Regions from separate parts of the Pelagerythrobacter sp. Soil_C_18 genome, predicted to be linked through region 1. Evidence: predicted binding sites of a transcription regulator. Region 1 holds the regulator's gene; the other holds the start of a gene.

Region 1 (4,503 bases):
CCCCATGCTGCCGGGCGGCTACGATTTTGCGCGCACTGCATGGTTCCAGGGGCTCTCAGCGACGGGATCGCTGATCGGAGAGATCGAGATCGTGCAGCCTGGCCGCGGCGCGAGCAGCCTGGCGGGGGTTCAGCGCGTGCTGGCCGCGCACGTGCGCGAGCGGCTGTCGGGCTCACCTGGCACGATCGCGGCGGCGTTCGCGAGTGGAGATCGAGGAGCCATAACCCGTGCCGACGAGGAGGCGATGCGGGACTCCGGATTGACGCACCTGCTGTCGATCAGCGGACTTCACGTCAGCGCGGTGATCGCGGCGGCTTACCTTTTAGCCATCAAGCTCCTCTCGCTCTGGCCGTGGCTTGCGTTGCGCGTGCGGCTGCCGGTCGTTGCCGCAGCCATCGCGGCCGGAGCAGGCGTCGGATACACGCTGCTGACAGGTGCGGAGGTACCGACGGTGCGAAGCTGCATCGGCGCCGTGCTCGTGCTGATTGCCTTGGCGCTCGGACGCGAGCCGCTGTCGATGCGAATGGTGGCGGTGGCCGCCGTTGCCGTGCTCCTGCTGTGGCCGGAGTCGCTCGTCGGGCCCAGCTTCCAGATGAGCTTCGCGGCGGTGCTCGCCATCGTCGCGCTGCATGGCAGCGCGCCGGTGCAGGCTTTCCTTTCTCCACGCGAGGAGAACTGGATCGTCCGGTTCGCGCGGCGCGCCGGGATGCTGCTGCTCATGGGCGTTGTGATCGAGATAGCGCTGATGCCCATCGTGCTGTTTCATTTCCATCGTGCCGGTCTTTACGGCGCGCTGGCGAACGTGATCGCGATTCCGCTGGTCACTTTCGTATCGATGCCGCTGATCGCATTTGCCTTGCTGCTCGATCTCGCTGGAGCGGGCGCGCCTGTCTGGTGGCTCGCGGGCAAATCCCTCGAACTGCTGCTCGCCATCGCGCACTTCACCGCCGCGCAGCCCGGAGCGGTAAAGCTTGCGCCCCAGATGGACCTGGCGACCATCGCGCTGTTCGTTGCCGGCGGACTATGGCTGGCGCTCTGGCGAGGGCGGGCGCGGCTGCTCGGCCTCGCGCCGGCAGCTCTCGGAACGATCCTGCTCATCGGGACGCCCGCGCCGGACGTGCTCATCTCGGGCGATGGGCGGCACGTCGGAATTGCAGGCGAGGGCGACCGGTTGCTGATGCTGCGCGATACCCGCAGCGAGTTCGCGCGCGACAATCTCCTGGAACTCGCGGGACTGGAGGGCGAACCGGTTCCACTCAGCCGCTGGGCCGGTGCGCGCTGCAGCCGCGATTTCTGCAGGCTTGCAATCGACCGCGGCGAGAGGCGCTGGACGCTGCTGATGGCGCGTGGCCGCGACATGGTGGAGGAACGGGCGCTTGCCGCTGCCTGCGACCGCGCCGATATCGTCGTCGCCGACCGCTTTCTTCCGCGCAGTTGCCGCCCCCGCTGGCTAAAGGCCGATCGACGCCTGCTCAGCGGGACGGGTGGGCTCGCGCTCTACCTAGACGAGCCGCGCATGGAGACGGTCGCCGAGGGGCAGGGCGAACATGGCTGGTGGCGCGGCACGCGGCGCTAGATCAACGATCGAGCAGTGTCGCCGCCATTTGCTCGGCGATCAGTGGTAACGGCGCAGCAATCCCGAAAGCTTGCCCTGCACCTGCACTTCGTCAGGTCGGTAGATCTGCGGTTCGTAGCTGCCGTTGGCCGGGTCGAGCCGGATCATTCCGTTCTCCCGGCGCAGGTACTTGAGCGTCGCTTCCTCGTTGCGCACGAGTGCCACCACGATCTCGCCATCCCGCGCCATGTCGGTACGGCGCACGAGCGCGAAGTCGCCGTCGAAAATGCCGGCTTCGATCATCGAATCGCCCGAAACCTCGAGTGCATAGTGCTCGCCCGGTCCAAGCAGCGCGGCGGGGACGGGCAAGCTGCTTTGCCCCTCGATCGCCTCGATCGGCACACCCGCAGCGATGCGGCCGTGGAGCGGAATTTCGATTACGTCGTTTGCAGGCCTCGGCTGCGCTGGCGCGACCCGGTGCAGTTCGACGATATTGTCACCCTTCGCGCTGCGCGCGGCGGGTGTCGCATCTTCGGGCTGCTTGAGCACTTCGAGCGCGCGAGCGCGGTTGGGCAGGCGGCGGATGAAGCCGCGTTCCTCGAGCGCAGAGATCAGGCGATGAACGCCCGACTTGCTCTTGAGATCGAGCGCCTCCTTCATCTCCTCGAACGAAGGGGAAATGCCGGTTTCTTCCAGCCGCTGCTGGATGAAACGGATCAACTCGTGCTGCTTTGCCGTCAGCATGGCGAAGTCTCCTCGGTCGCCTGACACGCTCGTCCAGGTTGCGAACGAATGCGGAACAATTAGGCAACCGATTTGGTGAAGTCAAGCAACTCCGCCATTCTGGAGTCGATAGTAGAGAACATCCGTTCCGCTTTCGTCTCGACATCCGGCCGTTAGCCGAGGAGAAGCTGCCGCGTCGCGGCGGTGAGATCGGGCTGCCGCATCAGACTCTCGCCCACGAGGAAGCAACGCACGCCCACCGCAGCCAGGCGCTCGCAGTCCGCATGGCGCTCGATTCCGCTCTCCCCGACCAAGAGCGCATCCTCCGGTGCGAGGGGCGCGAGGCGCTCGGTCACGGCAAGATCGGTGCGAAAGGTTTTGAGGTCGCGGTTGTTTATTCCGATGAGCCTCGAGCGTAGTGCGCTCGCACGCTCCATCTCCGCCTCGTCGTGAACCTCGACCAGGACGTCCATGCCGCGCTCGAGCGCGGCCGCCTCGATCTCGACCATTGCGCCATCGTCCAGCGCGGCCACGATGATGAGAATTGCATCGGTTCCGATCGCGCGCGCCTCGGCGACTTGCCATGGGTCGACCATGAAGTCCTTCCGCAGCACGGGCAGGTCGCAGGCCGCGCGCGCATCCATCAGAAAATCCTCATGCCCCTGAAAGTAGGGCGCGTCGGTGAGAACCGAGAGGCAGGCGGCGCCTCCCGCCTGATAGGCCAAAGCGTGTTCGGCGGGGCGAAAATCGGCGCGGATCAGACCCTTGGACGGCGAAGCTTTCTTGATTTCCGCAATCAGGCCGAACCCGTTCCGCGCCTTGGCCGCAAGTGCGTCGGCGAAGCCCCGCGGCGGCCCGGCATCCCGCGCGGCACGGTCGAGATCCTCGATCGTGGCGAGCCCTTTGCGGGCAGCGACTTCCTCACGCTTGGTGGCGCAGATTTCGTCGAGCTTGTTCATCGTCCGGTTTCCGTGTGGCAGCTTGCGTTCGTCGCACGATCTAACGCGCCATTTCGATCCAGCGATCGAGCAGGGTACCCGCATTGCCGCTGTCCAGCGACTCCGCGGCGATCGCTGCACCGTCCTCCCATCCCCGAGCCGAGCCCGCGAGGATCAGCATCGCCGACGCGTTGAGCAGCACAGCGTCGCGATAGGGGCCCGGCGCGCCCATCAGCAGCGCCTTGAGCGCCTTGGCATTGTGCAGCGAATCCCCGCCGCGGATCGCCTCGACGGGGGCATGCGGCAGACCGGCCATCGAAGCATCGACCCGGCGCATCTCGAAATCGTTGCCGACGACTTCTGCCACCTCATTGCCGCCGGCGAGGCTCAGCTCGTCGAGCCCCTCGTCGCCCGAGGCGATGAAGGTGCGCTCGGTCCCGAGCCTGGCCTTGGCCGCTGCGTAGATCGGCACGTAGCCGGGGCGGGCGATGCCGATCAACTGACGCCGCACGCCGGCCGGGTTCGACAGGGGGCCCATGAGGTTGAAGATCGTGCGCCGGCCGAGCCGCTGACGGAGCGGCTGAATCCGTCCCATCGCGGGGTGGTGGTTCTTCGCGAAGAGGAAGCAAATTCCCAGCTCCGCCAATGTCTTTTCGGCTGTTCTTCCAGCCGCTTCCATATCGAGCCCGAGCGCTTCCAGCGTATCCGCTGCGCCGGACTTGCTGCTGGCCGCACGATTGCCGTGCTTGGCGACGGGCACGCCCGCGGCCGCAACGACGAGGCTCACGGCGGTCGAGACGTTGAGCGTGTGATGGCCGTCGCCTCCGGTGCCGCAGCAGTCGACGGCATTGTCCGGCGCCGCAACCGGGATCATCCGCGCACGGAGCGCCCGCGCCGCGCCGGCGATCTCGTCCGCCGTCTCGCTGCGCTCGGTGATCTCGATGAGAAACCGGGCGATCTCCTCCTCACTGGTCTCGCCGTCGAGGATCCAGCCGAAGACTTCCTCGGCCTCGGCTTCGGAGAGGTGGGGCTCGGCCTCGGGGAGCGTCTTCATGCGGGCACCTTGGCTTCGATCCCGCAGATCGCGAGGAAGTTGGCGAGCAGCGCGTGGCCGTACTCGGTGGCTATGCTCTCCGGGTGGAACTGAACCCCGTGGATCGGCAGCTCGACGTGGCGGAAGCCCATCACGCTCGTGCCGTCGAGCCCGGGCGTCTCGCTGGTTGCGTTGACCGTCAGAACCTCGGGCACGTCCTCGACGATTAGCGAGTGGTAGCGGGTGGCGGTGAA
Region 2 (4,503 bases), on a different contig from region 1:
GGGAAAGTCGGTGCGGCCGATCGAGCCCTGGAACAGCACGTCGCCGACGATCGCGAACTTGCTCGGCGCGTGATGGAACACGACGTGGCCGGGGGTGTGACCGGGACAGTGGATCACGTCGAGGGTCAGGTCGCCGACCGTAACCGTGTCGCCGTCGTTCAGCCAGCGGTCGGGCTCGAAGCTGCGCGCGGCCATGCCCCACTCGCGCCCGTCGTCGTCGAGGCGGGCGATCCAGAACCGGTCCTCCTCGTGCGGGCCCTCGATCGGCAGCCCGAGTTCCTCGGCCAGGACGCCCGCCTGTCCGCAATGGTCGAGGTGGCCGTGGGTGATGAGGATTTTCTCCAGCGTCACGCCGGATTTGGCGACCGCCGCCTTGAGCTTGTCGAGATCGCCGCCGGGGTCGACCAACGCGCCCTTCATCGTCTTCGTGCACCAGATCAGCGAACAGTTCTGCTGCAGCGGAGTCACCGGCAGGATCGCCGCGCGCATCGGAGGCTGGGGAGTGTCGGTCATGGCGGGGAGATGGCCGGGCTCGGATCGGATTGCAAGCCGCGCTCCCCCGCGGCCCAGGCGGCGGCGCAAGGCGGCCTGTGACACGATTGCGCCGGTGGAGCGTTGACAGTCTGCCTGACCCATCGCTGTGGAGACTCGTAAAATGACCGCCGAATGGCCGGCAGGGCACGAACTGCGCTTCGAGCAGCTTCTAGATGCACCGCGCGCGAGCGTGTGGCGCTGCTGGACGGAGCCCGAACTGCTCGAGCAGTGGTTCCACCCCGACTCCTGGACAACCGAGGTCAAGACGCTGGACCTGCGCCCCGGCGGCGCCTCGCACATCGTCATGCAAGGGCCGAACGGCGAGACATCGGATGGCGCCGGCGTGATCCTTGAAGCGGTTCCCGAGCGGATACTTGCGTTCACCAACGCCTACTCCGAGGGCTGGATTCCCGCCGAACCGCCCGCAACGCCATTCAGGACCATGATCGTCGAACTTTCCGACGAGAACGGCAGGACGCGGTATGTCGTCCGCGCGCTTCACTGGACCGAAAAGGCCCGCAGGGAGCATGAAGAGATGGGGTTTCAGGAAGGCTGGACGCAGACGGCCGGCCGGCTGGAAGCGCTCGCCCGAACGCTCTAAAACACATCAAACGCGCCCGCCCTTCCAGACCACGCGGCCGATCACCTCGACTTCGTCGCGGGCGAGGTCGATCGCGGCGTAAGCCTTGTTCAGGCTGATGAGGGCGATGCGGCCGGGGGTGCTGGCCTGGAGCTGCTTGACGTGGAGCGCGTCGCCGATGCGGACCACGTGGATGCCCTCGTGGCCGCGCTTGTTGCGGTCGACGAAGATCTCGTCGCCGCTGCGCAGGAGCGGTTCCATCGAATCGCCCTCGACCCGGATGGCGGTGAGGTCGGCGCCGTCGAGCCCCATTTCGCGCAGCCAGCGGGGCGAGAAGCGGAAGGCGTCGAAGGGGATCTCCTGCGCGCCGAGCGCGCCCGGCCCGGCGGAGGCGTCGAGCGAGAGGCGCGGCACCTCGACCCAGTCAGCGGCCGGATTCGCATAGGATTTTTCCGCCGGCGCGCCGAGTTCCGATTCAGCCACGCCGAAGAACTCGGCGAGCGTGCGCCGATCCTCCTCCTCCAGCTTGCGCGGGCTGCCCTTGCGGACGAACTGCTGGAGATACGTAGGGTTACGGCCGATGAGCTGCGACAGGCCGGCCAGGCTCGCCCCGTGATCACGGGCAAGCTCGAGCAGGCGCTGGCGCGTGTCGGTCATGACGAGATCCATGGTCGCAACATTTTTCCCGTATAGACGATGTATTTTTCCTAGACAAGTAGGATTTCAAATGGAACGAATCAGGAACGCACAGTTTCCGAGTCGCCCATCACCACCTGTCGGGGAGAGCCATGCTGATCCGATCCGTCGAAAAATTCCTCCGCGCGCACGACATCGCGGCGACCAAGTTCGGCCGCCTCACGATGCAGGACCCGCGCTTCGTATTCGATCTGAGAAACGGCCGCGAACCGCGCGCCGAAACCGAGGCGCGCATCCGCGCCTTCATGGCCGCCTACCAGGCCGCGCCGGAGACTGCTCATGCCGCGTGATCCCCTCCCGCCCCGCCGCACCACTGCCGACCGGCTGCGCGCGGCCCTGCTCGATCTCGCCCGGAACACGGCCACGGTGGTGACGCACCGCGAGACGGCCTGGGCGAGCGTGACCTTCGAAGGCTCCCGCCACACCGTGACGCTGCGCTTCGATGGACGCGAGGCGGTCGCGGCCGGCGAGCATGTCATCGCCGCCATGCCCGAACACGAGTTCACGATCCTCGGCCAACTCGTCGCCGATGCCACCGTCACCCGGGTCGATCACATCCTGTTGCCTCAGCCGCAAATGACGGTCGAGTGCGAGCTCCTGCTGCTGGTGGACGCATGATCATTCACTATCCCCCACCGCCCAGGCCGGGCTGGATTCCCGCCCGCGTGGTCCATGCCGGAGGGCTAACCCGCGCTCTCGCGCCGGATCACGAGGTTGCGGATCTCGCTCATGTCCTCCATCGAGAAGCGGATGCCCTCGCGCCCGAGGCCGGAATCCTTGACCCCGCCGTAGGGCATGTTGTCGACGCGGTAGCTGGGGACGTCGTTGACGATCACGCCGCCGACCACGAGCCGGTCCCATGCGTCGAGGACCTTGTGGATGTCGCGCGCGAACACACCGGCCTGGAGGCCGAAGCGCGTATCGTTCACCCGTTCGAGCGCCTCGCCAAAATCGGTGAAGCTGGAGAGATTGGCGAGCGGGCCGAACGCCTCCTGCCGGTTGGCATCGCAGCCTTCCGGGACGTTCTCCAGCAGCGTGGCCTCGAGCATGTTGCCCTCGCACCCACCGCCGCACAGCAGGGTGGCGCCGGCCTCTATGGCGGCATCGATCCAGCCCTTGAGGCGGCTTGCCTCCTTCTCCGAGATCATCGGGCCAATGAAGGTCTTCGGGTCTTTCGGATCGCCCGCGACGAGACTCTTGGTCTTCTCGACCAGCCGGGCCTTGAACGCGTCGTAGATGTCCTCGTGAACGATGATCCGCTGCACGCCGATGCAGCTCTGCCCGGACTGGTAGAAGGCGCCGAAGACAATCCGCTCGAGCGCATGGTCGAGGTCGGCATCGCGGTCGACGATCACCGCCGCGTTCCCGCCGAGCTCGAGCACGACCTTCTTCTTGCCCGCCCTCGCCTTGAGCGCCCAGCCGACCTCGTCCGAGCCGGTGAAGCTCAGCAGCTTCAGCCGTTCGTCGGTGGTGAACAGGTCCGCTCCGTCGCGCCGCGCGGGCAGGATCGAGAAGGCGCCTTCGGGCAGGATGCTGCACTCGGCAAGCACGTCGCCGATGATCAGCGCGCCGAGCGGGGTGAGGCTGGCCGGCTTCATCACGAAGGGGCAGCCCACTGCGATCGCCGGCGCGATCTTGTGCGCGGCGAGGTTGAGCGGGAAGTTGAACGGCGAGATGAAGCTGCACGGCCCGATCGGCACGCGCTTCCACATGCCCATATAGCCCTTCGCGCGCGCCGAGATGTCGAGCGGCTGGATCTCGCCGTAGTTCCTGACCGCTTCTTCCGCCGCGATGCGGAAGGTATCGATCAGCCGCGTGACCTCGCCCTCCGCATCGTTGATCGGCTTGCCCGCCTCGACGCACAGGGCATAGGCGAGCTCGTCGAACCGCTCGCGGAAGCGGTCGACACAGTGCTGGAGCACGGCCTGCTTCTCGTAACTCGCGAGTCGCGCCATCGGCTCGGCCGCGCGGACCGCGCCGGCGATCGCCTCCTCGATCACCTCGGGCGTGGCGAGCGCGGTGCGGAAGGCGAGCTTTCCGGTGTACTTGTCGGTCACCTCGAGATCGGTGTTCGGCTGCGCCGCCTTGTTGTTGAGGTAGAGCGGGTACGTGTCCTTGAGCTTCGGCATTCGATCCTCCTGCCCGATCAATCCCTGCCGCGGCCGATGGGTCCGCGCTCAGTATCCGCGCGCGGGGTCGAAGATCGGTTCGAGCGGTTCGCCGGCGACGTAGCGGCGGCAGTTGGCAAGGAAGCGCTCGGCCGAGCGCGCGAACATCCGGCTCTGCGCCCGGCCCGAGAGGTGCATGGTGACATGCGCGTTGCCGAGCGACCACAGCTTGTGGTCGGCCGGCAGCGGCTCGGGCGTCGTGACGTCGAGGAAGGCGCCGCCGATGCGCTTGTCCTCCAGCGCGGCGACGAGCGCGTCCTGATCGACCACCGCGCCGCGGGCGATGTTCACCAGCACCGCGTCTTCCTTCATCGCCGCCAGTTCCTCGGCGCCGATCATCGCGTCCGTCTCCGGCGTGGCGGGGACGGCGAGGATCACCCAATCGAACTCGCCAAGCCGCGCGCGCCACTCGTCCGGCCTGAGCACGCCTTCTCCGCCCGAACGGCGCACGACCGAGACCTCGACCTCGAACGCCTCCAGCCGCGGCTTGATGAGCTTGCCGATGGCGCCATAGCCGAGCAGCAG

The links. The regulator LexA, encoded in region 1, represses DNA repair genes until DNA is damaged. The targets are predictions, from matches to a motif close to GTTCCNCNCTTGTTCT.
Region 2: AC3A5N_RS01510 (S24 family peptidase) is a predicted target of LexA. The motif match lies at 1,844-1,859, and genes of this name have one in related genera.

The regions. Positions count from the first base shown of each region.
Region 1 is NZ_JBDGIU010000002.1:444,347-448,849, reverse strand. It holds gene AC3A5N_RS07820 (ComEC/Rec2 family competence protein) at 1-1,576, shown strand, start outside; gene lexA (transcriptional repressor LexA) at 1,616-2,299, opposite strand; gene trpC (indole-3-glycerol phosphate synthase TrpC) at 2,452-3,237, opposite strand; gene trpD (anthranilate phosphoribosyltransferase) at 3,278-4,270, opposite strand; gene AC3A5N_RS07800 (anthranilate synthase component II) at 4,267-4,503, opposite strand, start outside.
Region 2 is NZ_JBDGIU010000001.1:355,347-359,849, forward strand. It holds gene AC3A5N_RS01500 (MBL fold metallo-hydrolase) at 1-513, opposite strand, end outside; gene AC3A5N_RS01505 (SRPBCC family protein) at 656-1,135, shown strand; gene AC3A5N_RS01510 (S24 family peptidase) at 1,142-1,771, opposite strand; gene AC3A5N_RS01515 (hypothetical protein) at 1,903-2,100, shown strand; gene AC3A5N_RS01520 (hypothetical protein) at 2,090-2,428, shown strand; gene AC3A5N_RS01525 (aldehyde dehydrogenase family protein) at 2,494-3,939, opposite strand; gene AC3A5N_RS01530 (D-2-hydroxyacid dehydrogenase) at 3,988-4,503, opposite strand, start outside.